4 regions of the Saccharopolyspora terrae genome follow, and region 3 is predicted to be linked to each of the others. Evidence: riboswitches for the same ligand, from Rfam matches in the RefSeq annotation. Region 3 holds a riboswitch; each other region holds the start of a gene.
The links. Region 3 has a riboswitch for cobalamin ahead of E1181_RS13530 (ribonucleoside-diphosphate reductase subunit alpha). Riboswitches for the same ligand answer to the same signal wherever they lie in the genome.
Positions count from the first base shown of each region.

Region 1: another riboswitch for cobalamin. It lies ahead of E1181_RS23785 (HoxN/HupN/NixA family nickel/cobalt transporter); the one in region 3 lies ahead of E1181_RS13530 (ribonucleoside-diphosphate reductase subunit alpha).
Region 2: another riboswitch for cobalamin. It lies ahead of E1181_RS23855 (putative cobaltochelatase); the one in region 3 lies ahead of E1181_RS13530 (ribonucleoside-diphosphate reductase subunit alpha).
Region 4: another riboswitch for cobalamin. It lies ahead of E1181_RS08880 (ABC transporter substrate-binding protein); the one in region 3 lies ahead of E1181_RS13530 (ribonucleoside-diphosphate reductase subunit alpha).

Region 1 is NZ_SMKS01000054.1:183-7,842, forward strand. Features, by position in the region: gene cobA (uroporphyrinogen-III C-methyltransferase) at 83-1,294, opposite strand; gene E1181_RS23775 (sirohydrochlorin chelatase) at 1,275-2,180, opposite strand; gene E1181_RS23780 (precorrin-8X methylmutase) at 2,177-2,788, opposite strand; gene E1181_RS23785 (HoxN/HupN/NixA family nickel/cobalt transporter) at 2,804-3,856, opposite strand; cobalamin riboswitch at 3,936-4,060, opposite strand; gene E1181_RS23790 (DUF1876 domain-containing protein) at 4,244-4,513, shown strand; gene E1181_RS23795 (LysR substrate-binding domain-containing protein) at 4,614-5,468, opposite strand; gene E1181_RS23800 (DMT family transporter) at 5,561-6,448, shown strand; gene E1181_RS23805 (aminotransferase class I/II-fold pyridoxal phosphate-dependent enzyme) at 6,609-7,660, opposite strand, start outside.
Region 2 is NZ_SMKS01000054.1:14,807-22,466, forward strand. Features, by position in the region: gene E1181_RS23840 (cobyrinate a,c-diamide synthase) at 1-1,185, opposite strand, end outside; gene cobO (cob(I)yrinic acid a,c-diamide adenosyltransferase) at 1,179-1,793, opposite strand; gene E1181_RS23850 (MFS transporter) at 2,079-3,239, shown strand; gene E1181_RS23855 (putative cobaltochelatase) at 3,591-5,618, opposite strand; cobalamin riboswitch at 5,654-5,826, opposite strand; gene E1181_RS23860 (GNAT family N-acetyltransferase) at 6,080-6,562, opposite strand; gene E1181_RS23865 (S1 family peptidase) at 6,642-7,460, opposite strand.
Region 3 is NZ_SMKS01000019.1:33,434-41,093, reverse strand. Features, by position in the region: gene sigJ (RNA polymerase sigma factor SigJ) at 1-457, opposite strand, end outside; gene E1181_RS13540 (VOC family protein) at 536-922, shown strand; gene rox (rifampin monooxygenase) at 1,072-2,490, shown strand; cobalamin riboswitch at 2,551-2,772, shown strand; gene E1181_RS13530 (ribonucleoside-diphosphate reductase subunit alpha) at 2,820-5,294, shown strand; gene E1181_RS13525 (ribonucleotide-diphosphate reductase subunit beta) at 5,315-6,373, shown strand; gene metE (5-methyltetrahydropteroyltriglutamate--homocysteine S-methyltransferase) at 6,480-7,660, opposite strand, start outside.
Region 4 is NZ_SMKS01000009.1:125,022-132,681, reverse strand. Features, by position in the region: gene E1181_RS08895 (cytochrome P450) at 1-316, opposite strand, end outside; gene E1181_RS08890 (Gfo/Idh/MocA family protein) at 369-1,373, opposite strand; gene E1181_RS08885 (FecCD family ABC transporter permease) at 1,449-2,471, opposite strand; gene E1181_RS08880 (ABC transporter substrate-binding protein) at 2,468-3,457, opposite strand; cobalamin riboswitch at 3,522-3,703, opposite strand; gene E1181_RS08875 (SDR family NAD(P)-dependent oxidoreductase) at 3,979-4,749, opposite strand; gene E1181_RS08870 (iron-siderophore ABC transporter substrate-binding protein) at 4,970-5,968, shown strand; gene E1181_RS08865 (hypothetical protein) at 6,005-6,430, shown strand; gene E1181_RS08860 (MFS transporter) at 6,343-7,533, opposite strand; gene E1181_RS08855 (putative quinol monooxygenase) at 7,614-7,660, opposite strand, start outside.

The DNA of each region.
Region 1 (7,660 bases), on a different contig from region 3:
TCCGTTGGTGCTGGTGGGGGTGTGGTTACGTGAAGTGCCCCTTCGAGCTTGTGCTCGCAAGGGGCACTTCGGGGTCGGTGGGTCAGGGTTTGAGGCCGGCCACCGGACCGATGACCACGACCGCGGGGGGTTTGATGTCGTGGGTCCGGACGTCTTCGGCGACCTGGGCCAGGGTGGTCTTCAGGGAGCGCTGGGTTCCGGTGGTGGCTTCCTGGACGACCGCGACCGGGGTGTCGGCCGGTCGGCCGTTCTTGATCAGGACCTCGGCGAACGCCTCGATGCGCTGGACCGCCATGAGCAGCACGAGCGTGCCGCGCAACCGGGCCAGGGCCTCCCAGTCCACCAGGGACCGCTCGTCGTCCGGGGCGACGTGGCCGGAGACCACGACCGCCTCGTGCGCGACGCCCCGGTGGGTGACCGGCACGTCGGCCATCGCGGGCGCCGAGAAGGCGCTGGTGATGCCGGGCACCACGGTCACGGGGACTCCGGCTTCGGCGCAGGCCAGCAGCTCTTCGAAGCCGCGGCCGAACACGTACGGGTCGCCGCCCTTGAGCCGGGCGACGAACTTGCCCGCGCGGACCTTCTCGATCAGCGTCTCGTTGATCACCGACTGGCTCGCCGAGCGGCCGTAGGGGATCTTCGAGGCGTCGATGACCTCGACGTGCGAGCCCAGCTCCTCCAGCAGCTCGCGCGGCGCCAGGTGGTCGGTGATGACCACGTCGGCCTTGGCGAGCAGCCGCCGTCCGCGCACCGTGATCAGGTCCGGGGCACCGGGGCCGCCGCCGATCAGCGCGACGCCGGGGGCGTGCGGTTCGGGGTGCTCGTCGATCACGCCGGACTGCATCGCTTCCAGCAGCGCGTCGCGAACTCCGGCGCTGCGGCGCGGTTTTCCGCCGGCCAGCACGCCGAGCAGCAGCCCGTCGTGCTCGGCGACGGCGGGGGTGACCGCGCTGCCCTCGGTGGCGTTGTCGGAGCGGACGCAGAACACCCGGTCGCGTTCGGCCTCGGCGCCGACGGCGGCGTTGACCTCGTCGGACGAGGTCGCGGCGACGGCGTACCAGGCGCCGTCGAGGTCGCCGTCGCGGTACTCGCGACGGCTCCAGGTGATCTCGCCGGAGTCGGCCAGCGCTTCCACCGCGGGCGTCGCCTGCGGGGCGATCACCTCGACGGCGGCGCCTGCGTTGATCAGCCGGGGAAGCCGTCGCTGCGCGACGGGTCCGGCACCGACCACGACCACGCGGCGACCGGCGAGGTCGAGTCCGGCGAGGTAGTGGTTATCCGTTTGAGTGGCCATGTGCGTGTCCGTGTGCGTGACCGTGCCCGGTCGGGTCGTCAGGGTGGTGGTGCGGCGTCTGCGGTGCACCCAGTTTGTCCTCGAAGCCCGGCAGCAGCACCCGGTACGCGCAGGTGTCGCAGTTCATCCGGATGTCGCCGTGCAGGGCCTCGTGGTATCGCTCCACGACGAGGTCGACCAGGGCGTCGCAGTCTCCCAGATATCCGGCGACGTGGAGCGGGAGCTCCGGTGCGGTCTGGGCCCACTCGCGCGCCTGCGTCACGACGCGCTGCGGCAGCACGCCGTCGAACAGGAAGTACGGGGCCACCACGACGCGCTTGGCCCCGAGCTTGCGAGCCCGGTCCAGCCCGCCAGGGACGTCCGGCGATGCCAGGGAGATGAACGCGGTCTCAACCGTCTCGAAACCGCAGGTCTCCTGCAAGAGGCGTGAGACCTTGCACACCTCGGCGTTGGCGTCGGGGTCGGTCGAACCGCGGCCCACGAGAACCACTGCCGTGTCCGCCCATTCGTCGCGCGGGACCTGCTCGGCGATCCGCTCGGCGAGCAGCTCCAGCAGGATCGGGTGCGGGCCGAGCGGGCGTCCGAAGACGAAGGACGTGCCCGGGTGGCGGCGGACTTCGCGTTCCAGCGCGGCGGGGATGTCGCCCTTGCCGTGCCCGGCGGCGACCAGCACCAGCGGCACCGCGGCCATCCGGCGGTGGCCCTTGTCGGTGAGCTCGGTCCAGGCTTCGGTGACCGCGGGGGCGGACAGCTCGATGAACCCGCCCGAGCTGTCGACACCGGCTGCGGACATCCGGGCCTTGAGCCGTTCGAGGAAGGCGTGGAACTGCGCGACGCCTCGTTCGTCCACCGTGCCGTGGCCCACGACCAGCAGCGGTTCGGTCACCGGTTACCTCCAGGTTCTGCCCAGTAGAGCAGGGCGTTGATGGCGGCGGCGGCGATCGCCGCACCACCACGTTCGGTCAGGGTGCTCACGGCCGGTAGGCCGCTGCGCCGCAGTGCGGCCTTGCTGTCCACGGCGCCGACGAAGCCGACCGGGACTCCGACGATCAGCGCCGGTTCCAGTTCGCCGTTCTCGGCGAGCCGGAGCAGTTCGAGGAGCGCGGTGGGGGCGTTGCCGACGGCCCACACCGCGCCGCGCGGGTGTTCGGCCGCCGCGAGCCGCATCCCGGCCGCGGAGCGGGTGAGCCCTTCCGAGGCGGCGAGCTCGGTGACGCCCGGGAAGTCCAGGCCGATGCGGACCTCGCGGGCGGTGATGCCGGAGGCGACCATGCGCACGTCGGTGATCAGCGGCGCACCCGCCAGCAGGGCGTCGCGACCCTGCCGCAGCGCGGGTTCGTCCGCGACGACCTCGCCGGTCCAGCTGGGATCGGCGGTGGTGTGCACGACGCGTTCGACGACCGCCCGGGTCAGCGGTTCGAACCGGTCGAAGTCGGCTCGCGACCGCATGATCCGGTAGGACTCGGTCTCGATCGGATGGACTGTGCGCCTCATGGTCGTTCCTGTTTCCTATGCGATTTCCGCGCTTTTGCGGGCGGTGAACCGCCACCACGCCGCCGCACCGCCCCAGACCAGCAGGAACAGGCCCAGGGTCAGGTATCCGAGCAGCTCGAACTGGTCCGCGATCGCGGCGACCCCGCCGAGGAAGTCCAGTCCCGATTCGGCCAGGACTCCGCAGAGCACGACGAAGGCGACCAGCGCGGCGAGCCCCACGGTCAGCGCGGTGGTGGTGACGTTGACCCACAGCCGCCGCAGCGGCCGGGCCAGGGACCAGGTGTAGGCGCGGGACATCAGGATTCCGTCCACGCTGTCCACTGTGCACATCCCGGCGGCGAACAGCAGCGGCAGGCTCAGCACGGCGATGGCCGACAGGTTCGCGCCCGGGGTGACCATGGCCAGGACGGTGATCTCGGTGGCGGTCTGCATGCCGAGGCCGAACAGCAGGCCGATGCCGAACAGGTGCCAGGACCGGGCCACGCCCTGCATCCGGCCCCGCAGCACCCGCGCGAGCAGGCCGCGGCGTCCGAGGACGATCTCGACCTCGGCTTCGTCGATGGCGCCGCTGCGGGCGCGGCGCAGCAGCCGCCACGCGTCGCGCAGCACGAGCGCGTTGAGCACGGCGAGGGTGGTCAGCACGGCGACCACGATCAGGTCGACGGCGGTGGCCATGCGCACGCCGGTCTGCTCGGCCCACTGCTGGGCGGCGGGTCCGGCGATGAACGCGACCGCGCAGGCCAGCAGCATCACGACGCTGGCGTGGCCGAGGGCGAACCACATGCCGGTGGACACCGGACGCCTGCCGCGCTGCATCAGCAGCCGGGTGGCGTCGTCGATGACGGCGACGTGGTCGGCGTCGAAGCCGTGCCGCAGGCCGAGCAGGTAAGCGGTGGTGCCGGCGGCGGCGAGGCCTCCGGCGGCGCTGAACGCCTGCTCGTGCAGCAGGTAGGCACCCCATCCCGCGAGGTGGAGTGCTCCGATGGCGGCCAACAGGACCGCTGACTTCCGGCGCTCGCGCGCGCCCCAACCGGTGGTGTGCCGGCTCACTTCGGCATCCCGACTCATGGGATCTCCGACCTCCTGGGTTCTCCCGCCCGGGGTTCGGTGGCCGCGCGCCGCGGGTTCGCGGCACGGGGCCGGCGCGCAGTGTCCTGACTCCCGGATCGACGTGGTTCCCCCGCCTTCCAGCTGGTGACAGCCGTGGCGATGGGTGGGGACCACTCCCCGGTCACAGTGGCGGGACCGTCCCGGATTCGCACCGGGTTCCTGCACTGTCGGCGACAGTCATCCTTGCCTGATCTACGGTCCGAGGTCAAACCTGGTGAAATCGATCACGTTGCGTGATCTACGGGCTGCTCCCGTCGGCCGATGGCGCTTTCAACCGGCTCAATCAGGGGTACCCGGTCGGGTGAGCACAGTGCTCCGGCTCGATGCTGCGTCAAGGAGGCCACCATGAACGAGACGCACTCGATCACACTGAACCTGCAGGTCGTGGAGGCAGGGGCGAAGACGACCGCGGACGTCGGGTTCACCACTCCCGCCGGCCAGGCGCTGCACGGTCACGGCACGGCCCGCAGGCACCCCGACGACCCCGAGGTACCGCAGATCGGCGACGAGATCGCCATCGCGCGAGCCCTCTTCGAACTCGCCCACAAGCTCCTGGACAACGCCTCCAACGACATCGGAGACCGACTCCACAGGCGCGTCCACCTACCCGCCTGATACGTCGCACCCTCGGTGGTGGAGGTTTCAACCGAAACTTCCACCACCCGCTGGAGGGTCCAGTTGAAACCTCCACCCCGCTGATGACGACCCGGGGTGTTCACGCGACCTCGGCGAGGACGTCGCGGACGACGTGCGCGGCGACTTCGGCGACGTCCACGGGCAGGCCCGGCCTGGCGCGCACCCGGAGTTGAACGGGGTCCAGGCGCGGCAGGTCGCGGCGCTCGACCAGCCCGGCCGGCCGGGTCTTGGTCGAGGGCAGCAGCGTCACGCCGAGGCCGGCGCGGGTAGCGGCGAGCACGCCGGAGAGGTCGGCCGCTTCGCAGACCAGGTCGGGTCCCCTGCCGAGCGCGTCCATCGCCTCGATCGCGTGCCTGCGCAGCGTGCAGGGCTGGTCGAACACGACCATCGGCAGCGGCCGGTCCTCGGGCGGCGGCTGCCAGTCCGGGGCGGAGAACCACTCCAGCCGGAAACGACCCGCGTCGATGCTGCGGGAGCACACGGTGTCGTCGATGAGCAACGCGATGTCGATGCTGCCGCGGTCGACCGAGTCGGCGAGCCGGGCCGTGCGGTCCAGCCGGAAGCGGATCTCGCGGTCCGGGAACGCCGTGCGCATCCCCGAGGCCAGTTCGGGCAGGAGGCGGTCGGCGGCGTGCTCGGTGGAGCCGAACACCAGCGTGCCGCGCCCTTCGGCACCGAGCCTGCGCACCGCCTCGTCGTGGACGTCGAGGATGCGGCGGGCCTCGGCCAGCAGCAGCTCGCCGTCGGCGGTGAACCGGGCATGCCTGCCCTCGCGGACCACGAGCTTGCGGTCCAGCGCGCGTTCGAGCTTGCGCAGGTGCTGGCTGATCGCGGACTGCGTCAGGTACAGCGCCGCCGCTGCCCGGTGGAACCCGCCGCAGTCGGCGACGGCCACCAGGCTGCGCAGCGCGACGACGTCGAGCACTGCACTCATGCCGTCCAGCCTAGACCGATCAGGAAACGCGATCGATCGCGATTGCTTATCGTTGTTGGACGTGGCGGCGCAGGGCCGGAATTCTCTTGAGCATGCACACGTCGCGGTCGATCCCGCTCTCGCTCGCCGCACCGATCGTCTTCTTCTGGGCCAGCGGATATCCGACCGGAGCTCTGGGCGTGGCCGCCGCACCGCCGTTCCTGCTGACCGCCGTGCGCTTGACGCTGGCGGCTGCGGTGCTCACGGCGATCGCGCTGGTGGGCCGGGCGGTCTGGCCGACCGGCGGCAGCCTCGGGCACAGCGCCGCGGCCGGTCTGCTGACGCACGCGATGCAGTTCGGCGGGTGCTACGGCGGCATGGCCGCCGGGGTGCACGCCTCGGTGACGGCCCTGGTGATCTCGATGAACCCGGTGCTCACGGCCGCGCTGGCGGCGGTGCTGCTGCGGGAGCGGCTGAGCCGGTGGCGGCTCCTCGGCCTCGCGCTGGGCGTGCTGGCGGTGCTGGTCACCTTGGGCGGGCAGGTCGCGGCCGAGGGCGAGTGGAACCCGGCGATCCTGCTCACGCTGATCGGCCTGCTGGGCTTCTCGGCGGGCGGGCTCTACCAGCAGCGCTACTGCGGCGGCATCGACCTGCGCTCCGGCGCGGCCGTGCAGACCGCGGCCGCGGCGCTGGTGATCGGGGTGATCGCGCTGTTCGAGCACGGCCACGTCACGCACTGGGCGCAGGCCGGGATCTCCGTGCTGTGGCTGGTGATCACCGGGTCGGTGCTGGGCGTGAGCTGCTACCTGCGGGCGGTGGCGGTCGGCGGCGCGGCCCGGGCGAGCGCCCTGTTCAGCGCCGTACCACCGTTCACCGCCGTGCTCGCCTGGCCGCTGCTCGGCGAAACACCGTCGGTCGCAGTGGTTCTCGGCATCGCATTGGCGACCACGGCGTGCGTCCTCGGCACCCGCACCGAAACCCGCGAACCCGTCCGGACCTGACTCACCCGCGATCAGCCACCACGACCCCGGCCCGACACCGGTGGCTGCCCGATTTCAGTGGAAATCGGAACCCGGGCTTCCACTGAAATCCGGGACGGGTCTGCGACCCGAAGCCCGACGCGGCTACCTGCGCCGCGTCCGAGACGTGGCGTGCGCGAGGTCACGTGGCTCGTCGAATCCGCTCCCAGGCGTCCTGGACGTGCCTGCGCTCGGTCGCCGGTGAGCCGATGGCCAGTCGCAGGAGGGTTCGCCCACCGATCTTGGTGTGGGTGAGGTAGAGGTCGCCCGAGTCGTTGAGCGCGTTCATCACCCGGTGCGTGCGCTCGTTGGCCTCGTCCACCGGGAGGTCCGGGTAGCGCGGCCGGAAGCAGACCAGCGCGAACGGGTGCGGTTCCAGCAGCTCGAAATCGGGGTCCCCGCGCACCCATCCGGCGAACTCCTGGGCCAGCGCGACGGTGTCGCGGATGTGCGCGCGCAGCCCTTCGGCGCCGTACCAGCGCAGCACCGACCACAGCTTCAGCGAGCGGAACCGGCGGCCGAGCGGGACCTGCCAGTCCCGGTAGTCGATCACCTCACCGGATTCGCTGGCCTCGTTGCGCAGGTACTCCGGCAGGATCGACAACGCTTCGATCATCGGAGCCCGGTCGGCCAGCCACAGGGCGCTGCAGTCGAAGTTGGTCAGCAGCCACTTGTGCGGGTTGGTGCAGTAGGAGTCGGCGAACTCGGCGACCCCGTCGTTGATCCAGCGCAGCTCCGGGCACACCGCCGCGACACCGGCGTAAGCGGCGTCGACGTGCAACCAGACGCCGCGCCTCCGGCAGACCTCGCCGATCTCGCGCACGGGGTCGATGGCGGTGGTCGAGGTGGTGCCGATCGTCGCGCACACCATCGTCGGCACCGCACCGGCTTCCACGTCCGCGGCGATGAGCTCGTCGAGGTGGCGCGGGTCCATGCCGAGCGTTTCCGGGTCGGTGTCGACCACCCGCACGTTGTCCGCGCCGATACCGGCCAGCCGCGCCGCCCGCTCCAGCGAGGAGTGGGTGTGCGCCGAGACGTAGAGCGCGTGGCGGCGGGTGATGCCCCTGCGCGCGACGTCCTCACCGGTCCGCTGCAGCGCGGCCAGGCAGGCGACGAGCACGGCGCTGGACGCGGAGTCCTGGATGACCCCGCCGCCGGCCGCGTCGGTGCGGAAATGCGCCGGCAGACCCAGCA
Region 2 (7,660 bases), on a different contig from region 3:
GTGGAATTCGTGCCCGCTGATGCGGGCTCCCTCGGCGAACAGCGGGGATTCGGTGGCGGCGACGGCGTCCCGGTATCCCAGGGTCAGCCGCGGCGACATGGCCGCGCGCACCGGCAGCACCCCGCACATGGGTTCGCCGTCGAGCTCCTCGCCGAGGTAGAGCAGCCCACCGCACTCGGCGTGCACCGGGGCTCCACCGCCGGCGAAGGCGCGGATCTCGTTGCGCAGCGCGGTGTTCGCCGACAGCGCGGCGGCGTGCTGCTCCGGGAACCCGCCCGGCAGCACCAGTCCGGCGGTCCGGTCGGGAAGTCGTTCATCGCGAAGCGGGTCGACGAGGGCGACCTCGGCTCCGGCGGCTTCGAGGAGTTCGACGTGCTCGGCGTAGCCGAAGCTGAACGCGTGCCCGCCCGCCACGGCGACCACCGGCCGTCCCTGCGGCTGCACTTCGACACCTGGATCCCAGGCGGCTCCGGGCAGGTCACCGGCGGTGCGGGCGAGCGCGGCGACGGCGTCGAGGTCCACGGACCGCTCGATCACGTCGGTCATCGCCTCCACGGCGCGCAGCGCCTCGGCGCCGTGCTCGACGGCGGTGACCAGTCCCAGGTGCCGGGAGGGGACTTCGAGGTCGTCGGTGCGCGGGATGGCGCCCAGCACCGGTAAGCCCGCGTTGTCGGCCGCGGAGCGCAGCACCTGCTCGTGGCGCGGCGAGCCGACGCGGTTGAGCACCACGCCGGAGACCTTCACCTGCGGCCGGTAGCCGCGAAAGCCGTGCAGCAGCGCGGCGAGGCTGTGGCTCTGCCCCTTGGCGTCGACGACGAGCACGACGGGAGCGTCGATCAGCTGCGCGACGTGCGCGGTGGAGCCGAAGGCCAGTTCCTCGTCGCCGCCGATGCGGCCGTCGAACAGGCCCATCACGCCTTCCACCACGGCGATGTCGGCACCGGCGGATCCGTGGTGCAGCAGCGGCGCGATGCGGTCGGCTCCGACGAGCACGGGGTCGAGGTTGCGCGCGGTCCGCCCGGCGGCGAGCCGGTGGTAGCCGGGATCGATGTAGTCGGGCCCGACCTTGAACGGCGCGACGCGATCGCCGCGTCTGCGCAGCGCACCGAGCAGGCCGGTGACCACGGTGGTCTTGCCCTGCCCCGAACCCGGAGCGGCGAAGACCACCCGATCGAGGTTCACCACTCGATGCCCTTCTGACCCTTCTGCCCGGCGTCCATGGGGTGCTTGACCTTGCCGGTCTCCATCACGAGATCGGCGGCGTCGATCAGCGCCTGCGGCGCGTAGCGGCCGGTGATGATGACGTGCTGGTGGCCCTCGCGCTCGCGCAGCTTGGCGACGACCTCGTCGACGTCGACCCAGCCCCAGTGCAGCGGGTAGGTGAACTCGTCGAGGACGTAGAGGCCGTGGCGCTGCTCGTCGAGGCGGCGGGAGATCTCCTGCCAGCCTTCGAGCGCTGCGGCGGCGTGGTCTTCCTCGGTGCCCTTCTTGCGGGTCCAGGACCAGCCCTCACCCATCTTGTGCCACTCGACGGGACCGCCTTCGCCGGTGTCCTCGTGGACCTTGCCGAGCGCGCGGAACGCCGACTCCTCGCCGACCTTCCACTTGGCGGACTTGACGAACTGGAAGACCCCGATCGACCAGCCCTGGTTCCACCCGCGCAGCGCGAGGCCGAAGGCGGCGGTGGACTTCCCCTTCATCTCACCGGTGTGCACGACGACCAGCGGCCGGTTGCGGCGCTGGCGGGTCGTGAGTCCATCAGCTGGCACGGAAGAAGGCTGTCCCTGAGGCATGCACCGACCCTAAGAGGTTGCTAACAGTGACCTGCGTGGCGGTGCAGGTAGCGGAACCTCACACGCCCTCTGGCTCCGGGATCCGCGACTGATGCATGCCAATGCACGGCGCTGCGGCTGTCCTCCCCAGAGGGCGTGTGAGAACCCGCGGCGGTGCAAGTTGCCCAGGTGGCCGAAATGCGAAGGTCCCAGGGCACGGCCCCGCATGAGGTGGGCAACTTCACCGCTGCGACCGGCGTTCGACGCGTGAAGATGGACGAGCGTCCCAGAACTAGGAGCCGCCGCATGCCCACCAGACCGCCTCTGGTGCTCTCCGCAGCCTCGTTCATCAGCAGTTTCGACCGGTTCGCCGTGACCCCGATGCTGGTGCTGATCGCGCTGAGCATGCACGTCCCGATCGCCTCGGCGGTCACGGTCGCCAGCGGCTACTTCCTGGCCTACGGACTCTCGCAACCGCTGTGGGGAATCCTCTCGGACCGCTTCGGCCGGATCCCGATCATGCGCGCCACCTTGCTGGCGGCGGCTGCCACGGGCCTGATCTCGACGTTCGCGCCGTCGCTGCCGGTGCTGATCGCGGCGCGCGTCCTGGCGGGTGCGTTCATGGGCGCGGTGGTCCCCACGACGCTGACCTACGTCGGCGACACGGTCTCCCAGCAGAAGCGCCAGAGCGCGTTGTCGGACCTGATGGCGGCCCAGGCGGTGGGCACCGCCATGGCGACGGCGGTCGGCGGCGTGCTGGCCCACTGGCTGGACTGGCGCGTGGTCTTCGCGGTCCCTGCCCTGTGCGCGGCGGTCTGCGCGCTGCTGCTGCGCGGCCTCCCGGAACCCGACCGCGCGGCGGTGTCGGGCGGGGTGGGTTCCCACATCGGCGGAGTCCTGCGCAACCGCTGGGCGCTGCTGGTGTTCGGCCTGGTCTTCGTGGAGGGCGCGGTGCTGCTGGGCACCATGACCTTCTTGGCGTCGGCGCTGGTCAACGAGGGCTTGGACGTCGCTGTGGCGGGCTTGGCCACGGGTGCCTACGGCGTGGGCGTGCTGGTGTTCTCCCGGGTCGTCAAGGCCATCAACTCCCGGGTCCCGGTCCCCCGCTTGATCGCCATCGGCGGCACGCAGATGATCGTCGGCTATGCCCTGGTCTCCGTGGACACCAACCTCGCCACGGTGATCATCACGGCCCTCCTGCTGGGCGGAGGCTGGTCCTTCATGCACTCCTCCCTGCAAGCCTGGGCCACCTCGGTCGCCCCGGAAGCACGAGGAACGGCCGTGGCCCTCTTCGCCTGCGCCCTGTTCCTGGGCAGCGCAGCGGCCTCCGCAGCAGCAGGCCCCCTAGCAGACCACGGCAACTACACGATCCTGTTCACCACAGCAGGAGCAACAGCAATCCCCCTGGTAGCCACAGCCACCTACGCAAGACACCGCTACCACCAAAAACAACCAACCCCAGCATGAACCGTCAGGCAAGCACCGAAGGTGCTTTCTCCTTCACCACCTGAGCAGCTGGCACCGCCGGGGGTTCTGAGCGGTGCTGTGGCGAGCACGCCGCGACGCCGTGTATTGGCATACATCAGGAGTGGCGCGCGGAGTCCACAGCGCCGCTCAGGTTCCCCCACCCGCACCGCTGAGCAACTCAGCCACGGAAGACAAAAAGAAAGAGCCCCGCGCTCAACCGGCCTGGGGGTCGCTGGGAGCGCGGGGCACTTTGGAGGTCCACCCCTGGGGGTCAGGTGGACTGGCGGTCACCGTACCAATCCGACCGTTGGGTCGGTACTCACAGGGTTGAATCTCGTAACCAAAACGAGACTAAGCGGCCAACCCGCTGTCACCGCTGACGGCGCGCACGACTCCGGCGACGTGTTCGGCGGAGAGCTCTTCGAGCCGCAGGCTGGGTCCGCCCAGGGCTGCGGCCACCTGGTTCGCCAGTCCGAGCTTGACGGGACCGTTCTCGCAGTCGACCACCACGGAGGCGGTTCCGGTGCCCGCGAGCACGCGTGCGGCGCGCAGGGCGTCGTCGACGGCCTGCTTGCTGCCGGTGGCTCCTCGGACGCCGACGGTGGCCTTGCCGTCGGTGAGCAGCACGACGAGCGGCCGGCGCTGCGGGTCGCGGGTGCTCTCGGTCTGGATGACGTGCTGGGCGCGCAGCAGTCCGTCGGCGAGCGGGGTGCGTCCGCCGGTGCGCATCCGGCGGAGCCGGGCGGCGGCGATGTCGACCGACGAGGTGGGCGGCAGGGCGACTTCGGCCTGGTCGCCGCGGAAGGTGATCACGCCGACCTTGTCCCGCCGCTGGTAGGCGTCGCGCAGCAGGGACAGGACGGCGCCGCTGACGGCGGTCATCCGGTCGCGGGCGGCCATCGAGCCGGAGGCGTCGACGGCGAAGAGCACGAGGTTGCCCTCACGGCCTTCGCGCAGGGATCGGCGGACGTCGTCGGGGCGCAGGACGAGGCCGGGTCCGCTGCGTCCGCGCGCGGCTTGGTGGGGCGCGGCCGCGGCGAGGGTGGCGGTGACGTGCAGTCCGTGCCCGTCGACGGTCGTGGCGCGGGTGGTGCGCCCGCTGCGGGAGCGGGCGCGAGACCGGCGGCCGGGTGCGCCTTCGCCGAGTCCGGGCACTTCCAGCAACCGGGCGCGGAACGACTGCCCGGCGCCGACGGGGGCGCGTTCGGAGTCGCCGCCACCGGGCTGCTGGTCCTGCTCCTCGCCGCCACCGCCTCCGGTGGGGCCGGTGGGCTCGTCCTGGGGTTCGCCGCCTCCGCCGGGACCGCCGTCGGGTCCTCCGTCGGGGTCGTCGTCGGGGTCTTCCGGCGGCTGGTCCTCGGCCTGCTCGGCCGCGTCGGAGAGGGCCTGCTGCAGCTGGTCCTCGGCCATGCCGGGTTCGTCGAACGGGTCGCGGCGGCGCCGGTGCGGCAGGGCGAGGCGGGCGGCGGCTTCGACGTCCTCCTCGGTGACGGCGTCGGCGCCGCGCCAGGCGGCGTGGGCGATGGCGGTGCGCGCCAGCACCAGGTCGGCGCGCATGCCGTCGACGTCGAAGGCCGCGCACAGCGCGGAGATCCGGCGGAGTTCGGAGTCGGGCAGCACGACGTCCTCGACGCGGGCGCGGGCGGCGCGGATGTGCTCGGCGAGTTCGGCGTCGGCGTCGGCCCAGTGGGCGGCGAACCCGGCGGGGTCGGCTTCGAAGGCGAGCCGGCGGCGGACGACCTCGGTGCGGGTGCCGACCTCGCGGGAGGCCGCGACCTGCACGGTGAGCCCGAAGCGGTCGAGCAGCTGCGGCCGGAGCTCACCCTCTTCCGGGTTCATGGTGCCGACCAGCAGGAACGACGAGGCGTGCGAGACGGACACGCCGTCGCGCTCGACGTGGGCGCGGCCCATGGCGGCGGCGTCGAGCAGCAGGTCCACGAGGTGGTCGTGCAGCAGGTTGACCTCGTCGACGTAGAGCACGCCGCGGTGCGCTCCGGCGAGCAGGCCGGGCTGGAAGGCGCGGACGCCTTCGGTCAGGGCGCGTTCGAGGTCGAGCGAGCCGATGAGCCGGTCCTCGGTGGCACCGACGGGCAGTTCGACGAGCTGCGCGGGCCGCCGGGTGGCGGTGTCGCCGTGCGGCGCGTCGGGGCACTGCGGGTCGGGCGCGGTGGGGTCGCAGCCGAAGCGGCAGCCGTCGACGACGTCCAGCGCCGGCAGCAGCGAGGCGAGGGCGCGCACGACGGTCGACTTGGCCGTGCCCTTCTCGCCGCGCACCAGAACACCGCCGATGCGCGGGTGCACCGCGTTGAGCAGCAGCGCGAGCCGCAGGTCGTCGTGGCCGACCACGGCGGAGAAGGGGAAGCGAGGGGCAGCGGACATGCCGGTGTGGTTCCTTCCTCGGGGTGCGGACGCCCCGCTGTCGGGAACAAGGGGCCGCAGTGTCCTGACTCCCGGATCGTCACGTCCCTCCGGCCTTCCCAGGTCACCCCGGTGGCTCGCGCGGGAGGTCCGCTCCCCGGTCACAGTGGCGCCGACCGTGCCGGACTCGCACCGGCTTCCTGCCAACACCCCTTGCAAACGGATTCACCGACATCGTCCCAGACGTCGATCAAGCGCCCAACCTTCCGGCGCCCCAACTCACAGTTCGGAGTTGGGGGTGGTTGCTTTGCTTGGCGGTGCCAGCAGCAGAACCTGAGCGGCTCCGTGCACTCCGTGCGCCACTCCTGATGTATAGCCAATACACGGCGTCGCGGCGTACTCGCCACGAAGCCGCTGGAGAACCCGCGGCGGTGCCAGCTGAGTCCCACGCCTAAAACGGACACCGCATCCCTGAAGGCACCTCAGCGTCCGGCGGTCACGCCCGCGCGGCGGGGTTCGCGGCGCATGTCGACGTGCGGAATGCCGTCTTCGAGGTATTCGTCCCCGGTCTCGACGAAGCCGAAGGAGGCGTAGAAGTCCTTGGCGTAGGTCTGGGCGGACAGCACGGCGGGCGAGTTCTGCACCTCGGCGACGGCGGCGCGCATCAGCTTGCGGCCGATGCCCAGGCCGCGGGCGCTCTGGGAGGTGCAGACGCGGCCGATGCGGTAGGTGCCGTCGGGGTCTTCCAGCAGCCGCAGGTATCCGAGCACGTAGTCGTCGGCGGAGTCGACCCAGAAGTGGCGGGTGGAGTCCTCCAGGTCGCGCCCGTCGAGCTCGGGGTAGGGGCACTCCTGCTCGACGACGAAGACGTCGACCCGCAGCCGCAGCATCCGGTAGAAGTCGGAGGCGTCGAGGTCTGCGGTGTAGGCGCGTTGCACGGCGGTCGCGAGCGGCTGAAGGGTCACCCTTACCTGGATATCACAGGACTTCCCGGTTTCCCGCACTCGCCAGCGGCGGGAGTTGTGCAGACCACTCGCCCGCCGCTCACAACGGGTAGTTCGACAGCCTGGTGTAGACGCCGGGCGTGCCGGGACGACCGCAACCGGTGCCGTAGGACACCACGCCGATGAGCCGCCCGCCCGCGACGATCGGCCCGCCGGAGTCGCCGGCGCAGGCGTCGCGCCCGCCTTCGGGGTATCCGGCGCAGAACATGCTGCGCGGGTCGTAGTTCGGGTAGGCCGAGCGGCAGGCCTCGTCGGCGGCGACGGGCACCTCGACGGAGCGCAGGCTGTCCGAGTTGGGGCCGTTCTCGCTGGTCCGGCCCCATCCGTAGACGCGGGCCATGGCACCCGGTTCGTACGGCGCGGTCTCACCGGGCGCGACCACGGGGAGCGGGCGCTGCGGCAGCGGTGCGCTGAGCTTGAGCACGGCGAGGTCGTCGCCGGTGGTGAAGTCCTCGTAGCCCGGGTGCACCCACACGTCGTCGACCTCGGCTTCGCTGCCCTGCGAGCTGCGCAGGTCGGTCCGCCCGGCGATCACGCGGACGTCCTCGGGCGAGCGCTCGGCCCCGGTGAGCGGATCGTGCGCGCAGTGCGCTGCGGTGACGACCTCACCCGCGCGGATCAGGGTGCCGCCGCAGAACTGGTTGCCGTACCGGTCGGTCAGCGCGACCACCCAGGGCGCGTCGTCGGTGGTGCTGCCCGAGCCGCCGAGGATCCGGGACTGCGGCTGGTCGTCTCCGGTGATCGCCGGGTCCGCGTGGGCGGCGGGGCTCGCGCCCGCCAGGGCGGTGACCGCTCCGGCGATGGCGAGCGCGCGCAGCGCACGGGTCTTGTCGGCGGATCCCTGTTCGTCGCGGCCCAAAGTCGGTGCCTCCAGCTGTCGCGGTCATCGGCGGAGCGGACACACCGTAATCGCACGCACACCGAAACATCACGAGTCGCAACTCACAGTTTCGCCGGAAAATATTTCGTTAAACTCGACTCCGGAAGCAAATCCTTTCGCGAATGTCGCCGTTGGCAGTCGCACCTCCATCCCAGGGCATCGCGGAACCGGGGTACCTC
Region 3 (7,660 bases):
CCACCGGGGTGCGGTCCACCAGCCGCGCGACCTCGTCGAAGGGCAGGTCGAACATGTCGTGGAGCACGAAGGCCAACCGCTCGGCCGGGCTGAGCGACTCCAGCACCACGAGCAGCGCGAGGCTGACCGAGTCGGCGAGCAGCGCCTGCTGCTCCGGATCCTCACCCTCGACGGCGGAGACCACGGGATCCGGCAACGGGGTGGCGGCGGTGTCGACGAGCTCCTCACGGCGACGCCGGCGCGACCGCAGCAGGTGCAGGGCTTCGCGAGCGACGACCGTGGTCAGCCAGCCACCGAGGTTGGCGATCTCGTCGGGCTCGGCTCGGCTCAGGCGCAGCCACGCGTTCTGCACCGCGTCCTCGGCGTCGGTCACGGACCCGAGCATCCGGTAGGCCACCGCGCGCAGCTGCCCTCGCTGCTGCTCGAACCGCTGAGCGAGCCGATCGTCGTCCGCCACCTGTCACACCGTCCCTCCGGCCGGGCTCATCACTGTGAACCCACCTATCCGCAGGATGTGACCACGAAGGAGAAGACCATGCCCGAGAACGCCAGTGGTTTCGTCAGCGTCAGGTACATGGTCGACGACGTCGACAAGGCCGTCGACTTCTACGCGCGCCATCTCGGCTTCACCGTCCGGAACGACTTCGCACCGGCGTTCGCCGACGTCACCAGGGGTGCCCTCCGGTTGCTGCTGAGCGGTCCGACCAGTTCGGCGGGCCGGGCGATGCCGGACGGCGCGGTCCCCGGGCCCGGCGGGTGGAACCGGATCCACCTCATCGTCGACGACCTGGCCGCCGAGGTGGATCGGCTGCGCGCCGAAGGTGTTGATTTCCGCAATGACGTCATCTGCGGTCCGGGCGGTCAGCAGGTCCTGTTGCGCGATCCGTCGGGCAACGTGGTGGAGCTGTTCCAGGCCCGGTGACGCGTCGGCGCTGTTTTCCCGCCGTGCTCAACGTATAGCGCACCCGGGGGCTTGCGGCAAGCCCCCGGGCATGCCGCAGAATCTCCGATCTGAAGCCGTGAGCTGCGAAGATGCCGACTTCGCGGCACGGTGTGACCGGGGGTTGAAAGATGATCGACGTTGTTGTCGCCGGTGCCGGTCCGACCGGTCTGATGCTGGCGGCGGAGCTGCGGCTGCACGGGGTGGGCGTGGTCGTGGTGGACGAGGCCGCGGAGCCCACGGACTTCGTGCGGGCGTTGGGTCTGCACGTGCGCAGCATCGAGGTCCTGGACCAGCGGGGCCTGCTGGAGCGGTTCCTGGCGGAGGGAACGAAGTACCCGCTCGGAGGGTTCTTCGCCGCCATCTCCAAGCCCGCGCCCGAGCGCCTGGACACCGCGCACGGCTACGTGCTGGGCATCCCGCAGACCACGACCGAGCGGCTGCTGGCCGAGCGAGCCTCCGAGCTGGGAGTTGACGTCCGGCGGGGCTGCGAGCTGGTCGGGCTCGATCAGGACGAGGACGGGGTGACCGCCGAGCTGGCCGACGGCTCGCGGCTGCGGGCGCGCTACCTGGTGGGTTGCGACGGCGGTCGCAGCACCGTGCGCAAGCTGTGCGGCATCGGGTTCCCCGGCGAACCGTCCAGAGTGGACACGCTGCTCGGCGAGATGAAGGTGACCGCGTCACCGGAGACGATGGCCGCGGTGACCGACGAGGTCCGCACGACCCAGAAGCGCTTCGGCGTCGGCCCTCTCGACGGCGAGTGGTGCCGGGTCGTGGTGCCCGCCGCCGGTGTGGCCGACGACCGCTCGACACCTCCGACGCTCGAGGAGCTCACCGGCCAGCTGGAGGCCATCGCGGGCACCGACTTCGGCGCGCACTCGCCTCGCCGCCTCGCGCGCATCGGCGACGCGACCCGGCAGGCCGAGCGCTACCGCTCGGGCCGCGTGCTGCTCGCGGGCGATGCCGCGCACATCCACCCGCCGGTCGGCGGCCAGGGGCTCAACCTCGGTCTCCAGGACGCGTTCAACCTCGGCTGGAAGCTCGCCGCCGAGATCGCCGGGTGGGCACCGGCGGACCTGCTCGACAGCTACCAGGACGAACGGCATCCGGTGGCCGCCGCGGTCCTGGACAACACGCGCGCGCAGATGCAGCTGATGTCCACCGAGCCGGGCCCGCGGGCGGTGCGGCGGCTGGTGTCGGAGCTGATGGACTTCGACGAGGTCAACCGGCACCTGACCGAGAAGATCATCGCGCTCGACGTGCGCTACGACTTCGGCGGGGAGCACGACCTGATCGGCAGGCGCATGCGCGACGTCGAGCTCGGGCGCGGTCGCCTCTACGAGCTGATGCGGGCCGGGCGCGGACTGCTGCTCGACCGGACCGGCGAGCTCTCGGTCGACGGCTGGGACGACCGGGTCGATCACGTCGTCGACGTCGGCGCGGAGCTCGACGCTCCCGCCGTCCTGCTGCGCCCGGACGGTCACGTCGCATGGGTCGGACACGATCAGCAGGACCTCCTCCCCCACCTGTCGAAGTGGTTCGGGAAGTGACTCATTTCTCCCTCCGACACGCCCATGTTGGTGTCGGTGGACGAGTCAGACCCAAGATGTAGAGTGTCGCTCGCTGGTGGTTCACCGGGCCCGCGCGGGTCCGGTGTGGCAACAGGGAACCCGGTGCGAATCCGGGACTGCCCCGCAGCGGTGAACGGGAACGACCGCCGTCATTGAGCACTGGACGCCACGCGTCCGGGAAGCGACGGCCAGTAGGCACGGTCTTGCAGACGAGACCGGGCGCCCGTGAGTCCGAAGACCTGCCACCGGCGCGCGCACGCCCGTGCGCGCCGTCCGGGACCTCGCGGGAGGGTCCACGCGGACATGCGATGGTCTTCGCTTCCGTCGCGTCCTCGCGTGCTGCCGCCGGTTCCGGGCATGCCTTCCGAGCTCGCGAGGAGAGAGTCCCGGTGACCGACACCGCACTGTCCGAACCCATTCCGCTCACCGGCGGCCGCGTGTCCACTGTGGTCGAGCAGTCCTGCGCGGGACTCGCCGACGTGGACCCGTCAGCGGTGCTCACCGAGGTCGAGCGCAACGTCTACCCCGGCATCGGTGACGCCGAACTCGGCGAAGCGCTGATCATGTCGGCGCGCACGCTGGTGGAGTCCGAGCCGAACTACTCCCTGGTCACGGCCCGGCTGCTGCTGGACAAGCTGCGCGGCGAAGCGCTGAGCTACTTGGCCGGTGCTCCGCAGCAGACCGACCAGGAGCAGATGCGCGACCGCTACGCCTCCTACTTCACCGACTACGTGCGGCGGGGGATCGAGCTGGGCCGGCTCGACCCGGAACTGGCCCGCTTCGACCTGTCCCGGCTGGGCGCGGCGCTGGAGGCCGAGCGCGATCTCGCCTTCGACTTCCTGGGGCTGCAAACCCTCTACGACCGGTACTTCCTGCACCACGACGGCGTCCGCTTCGAGCTGCCGCAGGCGTTCTTCATGCGGGTGGCGATGGGCCTGGCGCTGCGCGAGGACGACCGCGACGCGCGTGCCATCGAGTTCTACCGACTCCTGTCGTCGTTCGACTTCATGTGCTCGACGCCGACGCTGTTCAACTCCGGCACGACCCGCCCGCAGCTGTCGTCGTGCTTCCTGACCACTGTGGACGACGACCTCCAGTCGATCTTCAGCTCCTACCGCAACAACGCGCTGCTGGCCAAGTACTCGGGTGGGCTGGGCAACGACTGGACCCCGGTGCGCGGCATCGGCGCCCACATCCACGGCACCAACGGCGAGTCGCAGGGCGTGGTCCCGTTCCTGAAGATCGCCAACGACACGGCGGTGGCGGTCAACCAGGGCGGCAAGCGCAAGGGCGCGGTGTGCGCGTACCTGGAGACCTGGCACATCGATGTCGAGGAGTTCCTGGACCTGCGCAAGAACACCGGTGACGACCGCAGGCGCACCCACGACATGAACACCGCGAACTGGGTGCCCGACGAGTTCCTGCGCCGCGTCGAGGCCGACGAGTCCTGGACGCTGTTCTCCCCCGATGAGACACCCGACCTGCACGACCTCTGCGGTTCGGCGTTCGCCGAGCGCTACCGCGACTACGAGGCGGCGGCCGACCGCGGCGAGATCCGCGTGTTCCGGCGGGTTCGGGCCGTCGAGCTGTGGCGGCGGATGTTGACCATGCTGTTCGAGACCGGGCACCCGTGGATCACCTTCAAGGACCCGTGCAACCTGCGCTCGCCGCAGCAGCACACCGGTGTGGTGCACTCGTCGAACCTGTGCACCGAGATCACCCTGAACACCGCCGCCGACGAGGTCGCGGTGTGCAACCTGGGGTCGGTGAACCTCGCCCGGCACGTCACCGCCGACGGCCTGGACCGCGACCGGCTCGCCGCGACCGTCCGCACGGCCGTGCGGATGCTGGACAACGTCATCGACATCAACTTCTACACGATCCCCGAGGCCGAGCGCTCCAACAGCCGGCACCGCCCGGTGGGGCTGGGGCTGATGGGCTTCTCCGACGCGCTGCTGAAGCTGCGGATCCCGATGTCCTCCGATGACGCCGTGGAGTTCGCCGACCGCAGCATGGAGGAGATCAGCTACCACGCCATCGACGCCTCCAGCCGGCTCGCCGAGGTGCGCGGGCGCTACGCCTCGTTCGAGGGCTCGCTGTGGAGCCGGGGAATCCTGCCGATCGATTCCCAGGAGTTCGTTCGGGAAGCGCGCGGGAGCGCAGATCTGGACCGGAGCTCGACGCTGGACTGGTCGTCGCTGCGGGAGCGGGTTCGCGGCAGCGGGATGCGCAATTCCAACGTGATGGCCATCGCGCCGACGGCGACCATCGCCAACATCTGCGGCGTCGGTCAATCCATCGAACCGCTGTACCGCAACCTGTTCGTCAAGTCGAACATGTCCGGCGACTTCACCGTCGTCAACCCGCACCTGGTGGCCGACCTCAAGCGCGCCGGGCTGTGGGACGAGGCGATGGTCGCGGACCTGAAGTTCTACGACGGGTCGCTCGGGCCGATCGACCGCGTCCCTGACGAGCTGAAAGCCCTCTACGCTACGGCCTTCGAGATCGAGCCGCGCTGGCTGGTCGAGGCCGCGGCCCGCAGGCAGAAGTGGATCGACCAGGCGCAGTCGCTGAACCTGTACCTGGCCACGCCCAGCGGCCGCAAGCTCGACGAGCTCTACCGGCTGGCCTGGCGCAAGGGCCTCAAGACGACCTACTACCTGCGCTCGTCCAGCGCGACCCACGTGGAGAAGTCCACGCTGCGCGGCACCGACGGCAAGCTGAACGCCGTTCCCGCGGCGGCCTGCTCGGTCGAGGACCCCGATTGCGAGGCCTGCCAGTGATCCCCCAGGAGAAGGAGCTCATGAGCACCACCACCGGACTCGGCACCATCGACCGCGACGGCGGGCGGGTCGACGTCTCCGAGAAGGCGATGATCAACTCCCGGGCGGACGTCAACCAGCTGCTGCCGCTGAAGTACGGCTGGGCCTGGGACAAGTACCTCGCGGGGTGCAACAACCACTGGATGCCCACCGAGGTGTCGATGCAGGCCGACATCGCGCTGTGGAAGTCCCGCGACGGGCTCACCGAGGACGAGCGCACCATGCTCAAGCGCAACCTCGGGTTCTTCGCGACCGCGGAATCGTTGGTGGCCAACAACATCGTGCTCGCGGTCTACCGGCACCTCACCAACCCGGAGTGCCGGCAGTACCTGCTGCGGCAGGCCTTCGAGGAGGCCGTGCACACCCACACGTTCCAGTACATCTGCGAGAGCCTCGGGCTCGACGAGGGCGAGCTGTTCAACGCCTACCGGGAGATCCCGTCGATCGCCGACAAGGACGCGTGGGCGCTGCGCTACACCCAGAACCTGGAGAACCCGGAGTTCGCGACCGGCACGCCGGAGGCCGATCAGGCGTTCCTGCGCGACCTCATCGCGTTCTACGTGATCTTCGAGGGCATGTGGTTCTACACCGGGTTCGCGCAGATCCTGTCGCTGGGCAGGCGGAACAAGATGGTCGGGATCGCCGAGCAGTACCAGTACATCCTGCGCGACGAGTCGATCCACCTGAACTTCGGCATCGACTGCATCAACCAGATCAAGCTGGAGAACCCGCACCTGTGGACCCCGGAGTTCCAGCAGGAGGCGCGCACGATGCTCCGCGAGGCGTGCGAGCTGGAGAACGCCTACGGCCGGGACACCATGCCCCGCGGGATGCTCGGGCTGAACTCCGAGGTGTGCGAGCAGTACATGCGGTTCATCACCAACCGCCGCTGCGCGCAGCTCGGCCTGGAGCCGGTCTTCCCGGAGACCGACAACCCGTTCCCGTGGATGTCGGAGACGATGGACCTGAAGAAGGAGAAGAACTTCTTCGAGACCCGTGTGACGGAGTACCAGTCGGGCGCGGCGCTCACCTGGGACTGAGGGGCGGTTCTGGTCCGAACCGACCGGACTTCGATCGTGGACGGTTCGGACCGGAACTGCCCGGTGCACCATCACCAGGGCCGCTGGTGGTGGGGACCCCGCTGGATCAGGGGCGGGTGCGGTGGGCTGCGTCGGTCATGTTGCGCAGCGCCGGTTCGACCTGCGGGTAGTCGCGGGTCTTGAGACCGCAGTCCGGGTTGACCCACAGCCGGTCGGCCGGGACCGCCTTGAGGGCGGCCCGCAGGAGCTCCTCCATCTCCTCCTCGTCGGGCACCCGGGGTGAGTGGATGTCGTAGACGCCCGGCCCCACGCCCCGGTCGAAACCGACCTCGTTGAGGTCGGCGAGGACCTCCATGCGGGAGCGGGCCGCCTCGATGCTGGTGACGTCGGCATCGAGCGCCACGATCGCGTCGATGACGTCGCCGAACTCCGAGTAGCACAGGTGGGTGTGGATCTGGGTCGCCTCGGCGATCCCGGAGGTGGCCAGGCGGAACGACTCCACCGCCCACTCCAGGTAGGCCGGCCGCTGCTCGGCCCGCAGCGGCAGCAGTTCGCGCAGCGCGGGCTCGTCGACCTGCACCACGCGGATCCCGGCGGCCTCCAGGTCGCGGACCTCGTCGCGGATGGCGAGCGCGACCTGGCGGGCGGTGTCGGCCTGCGGCTGGTCGTCGCGGACGAACGACCACGCCAGCATCGTGACCGGCCCGGTCAGCATTCCCTTGACCGGCTTGTCGGTGAGCCGCTGCGCGTGCGCCGCCCACTCGACGGTCATCGGTTCCGGTCGCCGCACGTCGCCGAACAGGATCGGCGGCCGCACGCACCGGGAGCCGTAGGACTGCACCCACCCGTTGTCGGTGGCGGCGAAACCGTCGAGCTGCTCGGCGAAGTACTGCACCATGTCGTTGCGCTCGGGTTCGCCGTGCACCAGCACGTCCAGGCCGATGTCCTCCTGCAGCGCGATGACCCGTTCGACCTCGTCGCGCATCCGCTGCCGGTAGGTGGCCGCGTCGATGCGCCCGGCGCGCAGCGCGGCGCGCGCCTTGCGGACGTCGGTGGTCTGCGGGAACGATCCGATCGTGGTGGTCGGCAGCGGTGGCAGGCGGAGCGACTTCTGCTGCGCTTCCCGCCGCTTCGCGTAATCGGTGCGACGGGAGTCCTGCGGGCGCAGCGAGTCGAGTCGCGCGCGAACGCGGTTGTCGCGCACCCGCTCCGCCCGCACCCGGTCGGCCACCGCCGCACGCGCCTCGATCAGCTCGGGCTCGACGACCTCGCGGCCCTCGCGCAGAG
Region 4 (7,660 bases), on a different contig from region 3:
TGCGCCGCAGGCGATTGTGCGCCGGCGGGTCCATCGACAGCAGGTTCCCGCTGCCGTCGCCGGAGAGGTGGCGCGGGTCGAGGCTCGCACCGCCGACCAGGTCGGCGGTCGTCCAGCCGTTGCTGAAACCGGCGGTGTCGCCGAGCATCCGGCGCACGTCCTCGTGGCGGGTCAGCAGCCACGAGGGCGGGCCGAACGGGGTGGGCACCCGCACGATTCCGGCGCCGTCGCGGACGGCTTCCACGTCGGGAGCCGGCCCGAACCCGCTCCGGCGGCGGTCGACCTCGATGACGGCGGGCTCGGTTGCTTCGGGCACGAGCGGTCCCCCTTGGTTAAGTCGTGTGACTTAACCAAGGTACCCGAACCGCTCAGGACGGGACCGCGCCCCGCTGCCGGACCCGCACCGCGGTCTCCTGGATCGCCTCGACCAGCCGCGCCGTCTCCCGCGCTCCGCGCAGCCAGGACCGCTCGATCTCCGGCGTCCGGCCGTCGCGCACCGCACCGGCGAAGGAGGCCAGCGAATCGCGGAACTGGTGCGAGGCGTCGAGCGTGAACTCCTCGGCGTGGTCCTGCTCCTCCAGCCGCAGCAGCGGGCGGTGTTCGGCGGGCGGGGTGAACGCGCGCTCCAGGCTCAGGTGCGCCGCATCGCCCCACAGCGCGTAGCGGGAGCGGTAGGCGTGCTGGAAGCCGAACTCCAGATCCGCGAAGACCCCGTTCTCCGACACCAGGAGCGCGTGCCCGGCCATGTCCACGCCGGTGTCGGTGTCGACCCGCAGCGTCGCACCGGCCACCGTCAGCCCCTCGCCGAGCATCAGCTGCGCGGCCCGGATCGGGTACACACCGACGTCGAGCAGGCATCCCGCGCCCAGCTCGGGGTCGTAGCGGATGTCCCCGGCGCGCGGCGACGGAACGCCGAAGGCCGAGCTGAAGGTCCGCAACCGCCCCAGCCGCCCGCGCTCGACGAGCTCGCGCACCACCTCGTGCTGCGGGTGGTGCAGGAACGCGAAGTTCTCCCGCAGCAGCAGTCCGCGCTCGGCCGCCAGCGCCACGAGTTCACCGGTCTGCTCGGCCGAGATCGTCATCGGCTTCTCGCACAGCACGTGCTTGCCCGCGCGCAGCGCGCGTCGCGCCCACTCGAAGTGCAGCGAGTTCGGCAGCGACAGGTAGACCGCGTCGATCGCGGGGGAGTCGATCATCTCCTCGTAGCTCATCGCGGTCCCGCCGTGCTCGGCGGCGAAGCGCTCGGCCCTGGCAGGCGCCCGGCTGGCGAGGCCGGCGATCCGGGAACCCTCGATCTCGTGGAGCGCGGGCAGCATTCGTCGTTCGGCGATTCCGGAGCAGCCGAGCACACCCCACGCCACCGGCTGGTTCATCTGATCCCTCGCAGACTCGTCGACGCCTCGCAACGCGTGCAGCGTAGGGGATTTCGGTGAGCGGTCGCGGGACGCTCAGGTGGTTCGGCCGCGCCGGGCCAGCAGCGCGGCGAAGGCCGGAACGCCCACCAGCGCGGTCATGACTCCCACCGGAACCTCCTGCGGCGCGGCGACGGTGGTCGCCAGGACGTCCACCCACACCAGCAGGATCGCGCCCAGCACGGCCGTGACCGGCAGCAGCGCGCGGTGCCGCGGGCCCACGAGCAGCCGCGCGGCCTGCGGCAGGACCAGGCCGACGAACCCGATCGCACCCGCCGCCGCGACGAGCGTGGCGGTCAGCAGCGCGGTGGCCACCAGCAGCACGATCCGCAGCCGCGTGACGTGCACGCCCAGTGCTGCGGCCGTGTCGTGCCCCAGCGCGAAGGCGTCCAGCGCCCCGGCCCGCGACAGGCACAGCAGCAGGCAGACCGCGCACACCGCACCCGAGACCGCCACGTCGTTCCAGCGGGCGCCCGAGAGCGAACCGAGCAACCAGAACAGCACGCCCCGGGTCTGCTCGGCGTCCGCCGAGGTGATCACGACGAACGACGTCAGGGCCGAGAACAGCTGAGTCCCCGCGACACCGGCCAGCACCAGGTGCGTCGTGGTGCCACCGGCCACCGCGCCCAAGGTCATCACCAGCGCGAACGCGACCAGCGCACCGGCGAAGGCGCCCGCGGTCACACCGATCGCGCCCGCGCCCAGCCCGAGGATCACCACCAGCACCGCGCCGGTCGAGGCGCCCGCCGACACGCCCAGCAGGAACGGATCGGCGAGCGGGTTGCGCAGCAGCGACTGCAGCACCGCGCCGCACACCCCGAGCCCGGCGCCGCAGATCGCCGCGAGGACCGCGCGCGGCAACCGCAGCTGCCAGACGATGCCCTGTCCGATCCGCGACACGTCGGTCTCGCCCAGGCCCAGCCGTGCGCCCACCACACCGGCCACGTCGGTCACCGACAGCGGAGCCGGTCCGAGCGTGACCGCCACGGCGATCGACAGCAGCAGCAGCGGAATCCCGACCAGCACGATCAGCGAGGAGGGCAGGCGCCCGGTCCTCACCGACGCTCCAGCTCGGCCAACCGGTCGGCGAGCCGCTCGATCCCGGTGATCGTGCGCATGCTGATGTTCATCTCGGTGCCGGTCATGCCCATCCACCGGCCCTCGCCGACGGCGGGCAGCCGTGACATCGCGGGGTCGGTGCGCAGGAATTCCTGCTTGGCGGCCAGGGAATCGCCTTCGCCGTCGCGGGTGAGGTCGCCGAGCACCAGCAGGTCGGGGTCGCGGGCGAGGACGTCCTCCCACGACACCTGCGGCCACATCGAGCGCACGTCCTCGTAGGCGTTGCGCACCCCGAGGGTGCGGGTCATGATCGCCGGGGATCCGGTTGATCCTGCCACGTAAGGGGATTCGGTGCGGGCGAACCAGAACAGCACCGAGGTGTCCCGGTGGGGCACGGCCTTGCGCTGGGCGTCGGCCACCCGCTGCCGCAGCTGCGCCACCAGCGCCTCGCCGCGCTGCGGGACGTCGAAGATCGTGGCGATCTCCTGCACCTCCCGGTAGATGTCGTCGAGCTCGACCGGCTCGGCGAGCGGTGCCTCCTCGGGAAAGCAGTTGGAGGGGGAGAGGTAGGTGGGGACCCCGAGCTCGGCGAAGCGCTCCCGCGAGGCCACGCCTTCGTCGGTGAACACCGCCTGGTAGGCGCCCAGCACCACGTCGGGCTCGGTGGCCAGCACCGATTCGAACGACGGGTTGTTGTCGGAAAGCCGCGGTACTCGGGAGTTCTCGGCGGCCAGCGCCGGATCGACCGGATCGGTCCAGGTCGCGGTGCCCACCATCCGGTCCGCCAGGCCCAGCGCCAGCATGATCTCGGTGGTCGACTGGTTGAGGCTCACGGCGCGGCGCGGTGGTTCGGACACCGAGACGTGCCCGTCGCAGTTGGGCAGCGACACCCGAGGCGGAGCCGACTCCGTCGCGGGAGCGTTGCAGGCGGCGAGTGCGGTGGCGCAGAGCAGCATCAAGCCCGTGCGCGTCCAGCGTAAGAACACGTTGTGCGGAAATCCTCACCCCAGGCCCATGCGCGAGACCTGGTCGGCCGATTCCCGGAACCGGTGCGGGTCCGGGGAGCCGGCAGGTCTTCGGGCTCGGGCTCCACCGGGCGAGCCGCCTTCCCGGATCGAGTGCGATCCAGTGGCTCGGGCTCGCCCGTCACCCCTACCGCTGCGCGTCAGCTCCGGCTTCCGACCGGATTCCCATCGGCCACACGTGGCACGACCGGCTCGCGATCGAGTCTAACCGGCCGGGGCGCGGTCGATCCGGCGGCCGCTGCGCCGGACCACCTCGACGTCGTGAGTCAGGCGCACTCCGCGCGCAGCATCACCCGTTGACCAGCGGTACGAGGTTCCAGTGGATGTCGGGTCCGGGATCTCAGTGGAATTCCGGTACCCGATTTCAGTGGAACTCGGGTACGAGGTTTCAGTGGAAGTCGGGTGCCGGGGTTCTGTGGAAGTCGGGTACCCGACTTCAGTGGAAGTTGGGTGCCGGGTTTCAGTGGAAGTTGGGGTGTGGATTACTGGTGCGTGCCGCCGTCGACGCGGATCTCGGTGCCGGTGATGAAGGCGCCGTCGTCGGAGGCGAGCATCGCGACCACGCCCGCCACGTGCTCCGGCGGTGCGAATCCGCTGCCGAGAGCGGGGGAGAGCTTGGTGAACAGGTCCCAGTCGGTGTCGGCGGGCAGCTTGTCCGCGGTGGTCTCGGTGATGCCGCTGCGAATCCCGCCGGGCACCAGCGAGACCGCGCGCAGGCCCTGCTTGGCGTACTCCAGGGCGATGCTGTGGGTGAACGACTGGATGCCGCCCTTGCTCGCGGCGTAGGCGGCCATGTAGGGGTGCGCGAAGTTCGCCGAGGTCGAGCTGAAGTTGATCACCACGCCGCTGCCGGTCTCCAGCAGCGCGGGCAACGCCGCGCGGGTGACCAGGAAGGTGCCGGTGAGGTTGACCGCGAGGATCCGGTTCCACAGCTCCAGCGAGCACTCGTGCGTGTGCGCGCTGTGCAGCATTCCCGCCGCGTTGACCAGCACGTCCAGCCCGCCCAGCTGCTCGGCCGCGGCCGGCACCGTCGCGTCGACGGCGTCCTCCTGGGAGATGTCCAGGGGCAGGGTGCCCAGCAGGTCGCACGTGCCGGCCGCGGCCGCGCGCCGCGAGGTCTCCTTCAGCCCGGTCTCATCGATGTCGGTGGTCAGCACCCTGGCGCCTTCGTCGAGCAGGCGCAGCACGCTGGCCTGCCCGATCCCCGACGCCCCACCTGTCACGAGCACGCGCTTGCCGTTGAGCCTGTCCATCGCGATCGCGTCCTTCCGCACCCTCGAACGCCCCGACCGGGCCTTCGTGAGGCTCAACGCACGACCCGGCCGGAAGTTGCTCATGAACCGAGGGTGAGCAGTCGATCGTCCGGTGTGGACGAATGTGACGAACGTCGGTCACAGCGAGTAGATCTCGGGGTGGACTCCACACGGAGCGTTAGTTAGGTTAGGCGCACTTAACTCACTGCGAGGTGTGGAAATGCGCTGGATGCGGACCCTGGGGCTGATCATGGCAGTCCTGCTGGGAATCGCCTTGACCGGCTGCGGCGCGGCCGGTCCCGAGAACGACGAGCCCGCCGCCGCATCGGCGGACGGCCAGTTCCCGGTCACCATCAAGACCGCGTTCGGTGACGTCACCGTTCCGGAGCGTCCCCAGCGTGTCGTCGCGCTGGGCTGGGGCGACGCCGAAACCGCGCTGAGCCTCGGGGTGCAGCCCGTCGGTGCCGCCGACTGGCTGCCGGTGGGCGGTGACGGCGTCCCGCCGTGGATCCCCGCCGACAAGCGCTACGCCACGCCGCCGAAGATGCTCGGCACCATGGAGGTCGACATGGAGGCCGTCGCGGCGCTCCAGCCCGACCTGATCCTCGACACCCGCGCCAGCGGCGACAAGGAGCGCTACAACCTGCTCAACCGGCTCGGCGTTCCGGTGGTGAGCATCCCGCCGGGCGGCGAGAGCTACCTGACCACGTGGGACCAGCAGCTGGACATGGTCGGCAAGGCGCTGGGCAAGTCCGCCGAAGCTGCCCAGCAGAAGGCCGACCTGGAGGCCAAGTTCCAGCAGGCGGCCGCCGCGCACCCGCAGTTCGCGGGCAAGACCGTGGCCGTCGGGGCGAAGATGGTCGGTTCCTACGGCGCCTACGTCAACGGCGGTTCGCGCCTGGAGTTCATGGAGCGGCTGGGGTTCCGCCAGTCGCCGGCCGTGCAGGCGGTGGCCGGGGACAACTTCTTCGTCAGCGTTTCGCCCGAGCGCATGGACCTGTTCAACGCCGACCTGACCGTGATGTTCCCGATCGGCCTGTCCGCCGCGGAGGTCGACAGGGATCAGATTTTCCAGTCGCTGCAGTCGGTCCGCGAGCACCGCGCCGTCGTGCTGCACGACGAGCAGGCCGTGCAGGCGTTCTCGGCGGGCACCGCCGCGGGCATGTCCTACGCGGTGGATGAGGTCGTGCCGCTGATCGCGCAGGCCCAGGCGGGCTGACCCGCTCCGAGGCGCACCACTGATCAGGAGAGAACGGTGCCCTCGTGGGATCCGGCCGAGGCCGAGCAGGTCACCTCAGAAGCGCAACTCCGCGAGGTCGTCGAGCCGCCGTTCCCGGAGATCGCCGAGAAGGCGGTCTCCGGGAACGACGACGTCAGCCGCCGGTTCATCGAGCGGTCGCGGTTGTTCTTCGTGGCGATGGCCGACCTCGCGCTCAAGGGCGTGCCCCCGGCGCTGGCGGTGGTCGTCAACGTCGAGGAGCTGTTCGTGCACTGCGGCCGGGCGCTGCTCAAATACGGGGTCTGGCGGGTCCGGGACCTGGCCGGAGGGCGAGCAGCCCGGCGTGATGGCGCTCTTCGAATCCCAGCAGGCGCTCACACCTCGGGTGTGACGCTGCGAGCGGGAACGACCGGGACCGCCAGCAGTGCGAAGCACCCGGCCACCGCGAAGGCGATCGGGTAGCCCGCGACCGCGATGAGGGCTCCCATCACCGGCGGGACGGCGGTGGCGGTGAGCGACTGGCCGGTGTTCTGCGCTCCCATGGCCCGCCCGCTCCAGTGCGGGCCCGCGATCTCGGCCACCGCGGTGAACGCCAGGCCGTTGTGGGCCACCGCGATGATCGAGGCGGCGATCATGAAGGCCAGCGCCAGGGGAGTGCCGGAGAACGCCGCCAGCCCGCCCATCGCGATCGCCGAACCGAAGGCGAAGTAGCGGATCGGGCGCACCCGGCTGCCGATCCGGTCCGACCAGATCCCCGCGCCGACCCGGCTCAGGGCGCTGAGCAGCTGCGTCGTGCCGACCAGGGCGCTCGCCGCGGCGGTGGTCCAGTGCTGGGTCGCGATCAGCCAGACCAGCATGTAGGTCCAGACGGTCTGCTGCGGCACGGTGAGCGCGATCGAGACGCCGTGGATGCGCAGCAGCCGGCGGTCGCCGCGGTAGGGGTTCGCGCCGTGGCCGGATCGCCGGGACTCGGCCATCGACGGCCGCGGCGGGTCCACGATCATCGCGGCCACCAGCGCCGCCGCCAACGCGCACACCGCCGCCACGGTCAGCATGGTCACGGCGAGGCCGCTCGCCTCGACCAGGTTGGGCACCAGCACCGCGGTCAGGCCCACCCCGAGCGGTTGCGCGGTCTGCCGGATCCCCATCGCCATGCCCCGGCGCTGCGGTGGGAACCAGCCCGAGACGACCCGGCCGCTGGCCGAGTTCGAGCTGGCGCCGGCCGCGCCGCCGAGGAACAGCAGCACCGCCAGCAGCACCAGCGAGTCGGCCAGCGCCGCCGCGGCGGCGCTGATGGCGAGCATGCTCAGCCCGATCAGCAGCGACACGCGCTCGCCGATGCGGTCGACGATCGCACCCCAGATGATCAGCGTGCACATGGTCCCGGCCAGCGGCGCCGCGGCGATCAGGCCCGCTTGGGACAACGACAGCCCGCGCTCGAAGTGCAGGTTCGGGATCAGCGCGGGGGCGGCGTTGGTGAACACCGTCGCTGCCAGCTGCGCGAACATCGAGATCGCCAGCATCAGCCAGCGGTTCGGCACGCGCGTGATCGGCGGAGCGGTCATGATCCGAACGGTAGACCATTAGCGAAGGCAACGATTCGGGGTCGAGGGGGTGCGCGCAGCGGCGCACCCCCTCCGGTGCGTCAGTCCACCGACATCTCGCCCAGCTCCGACCAGTCGGCTTGGTCGA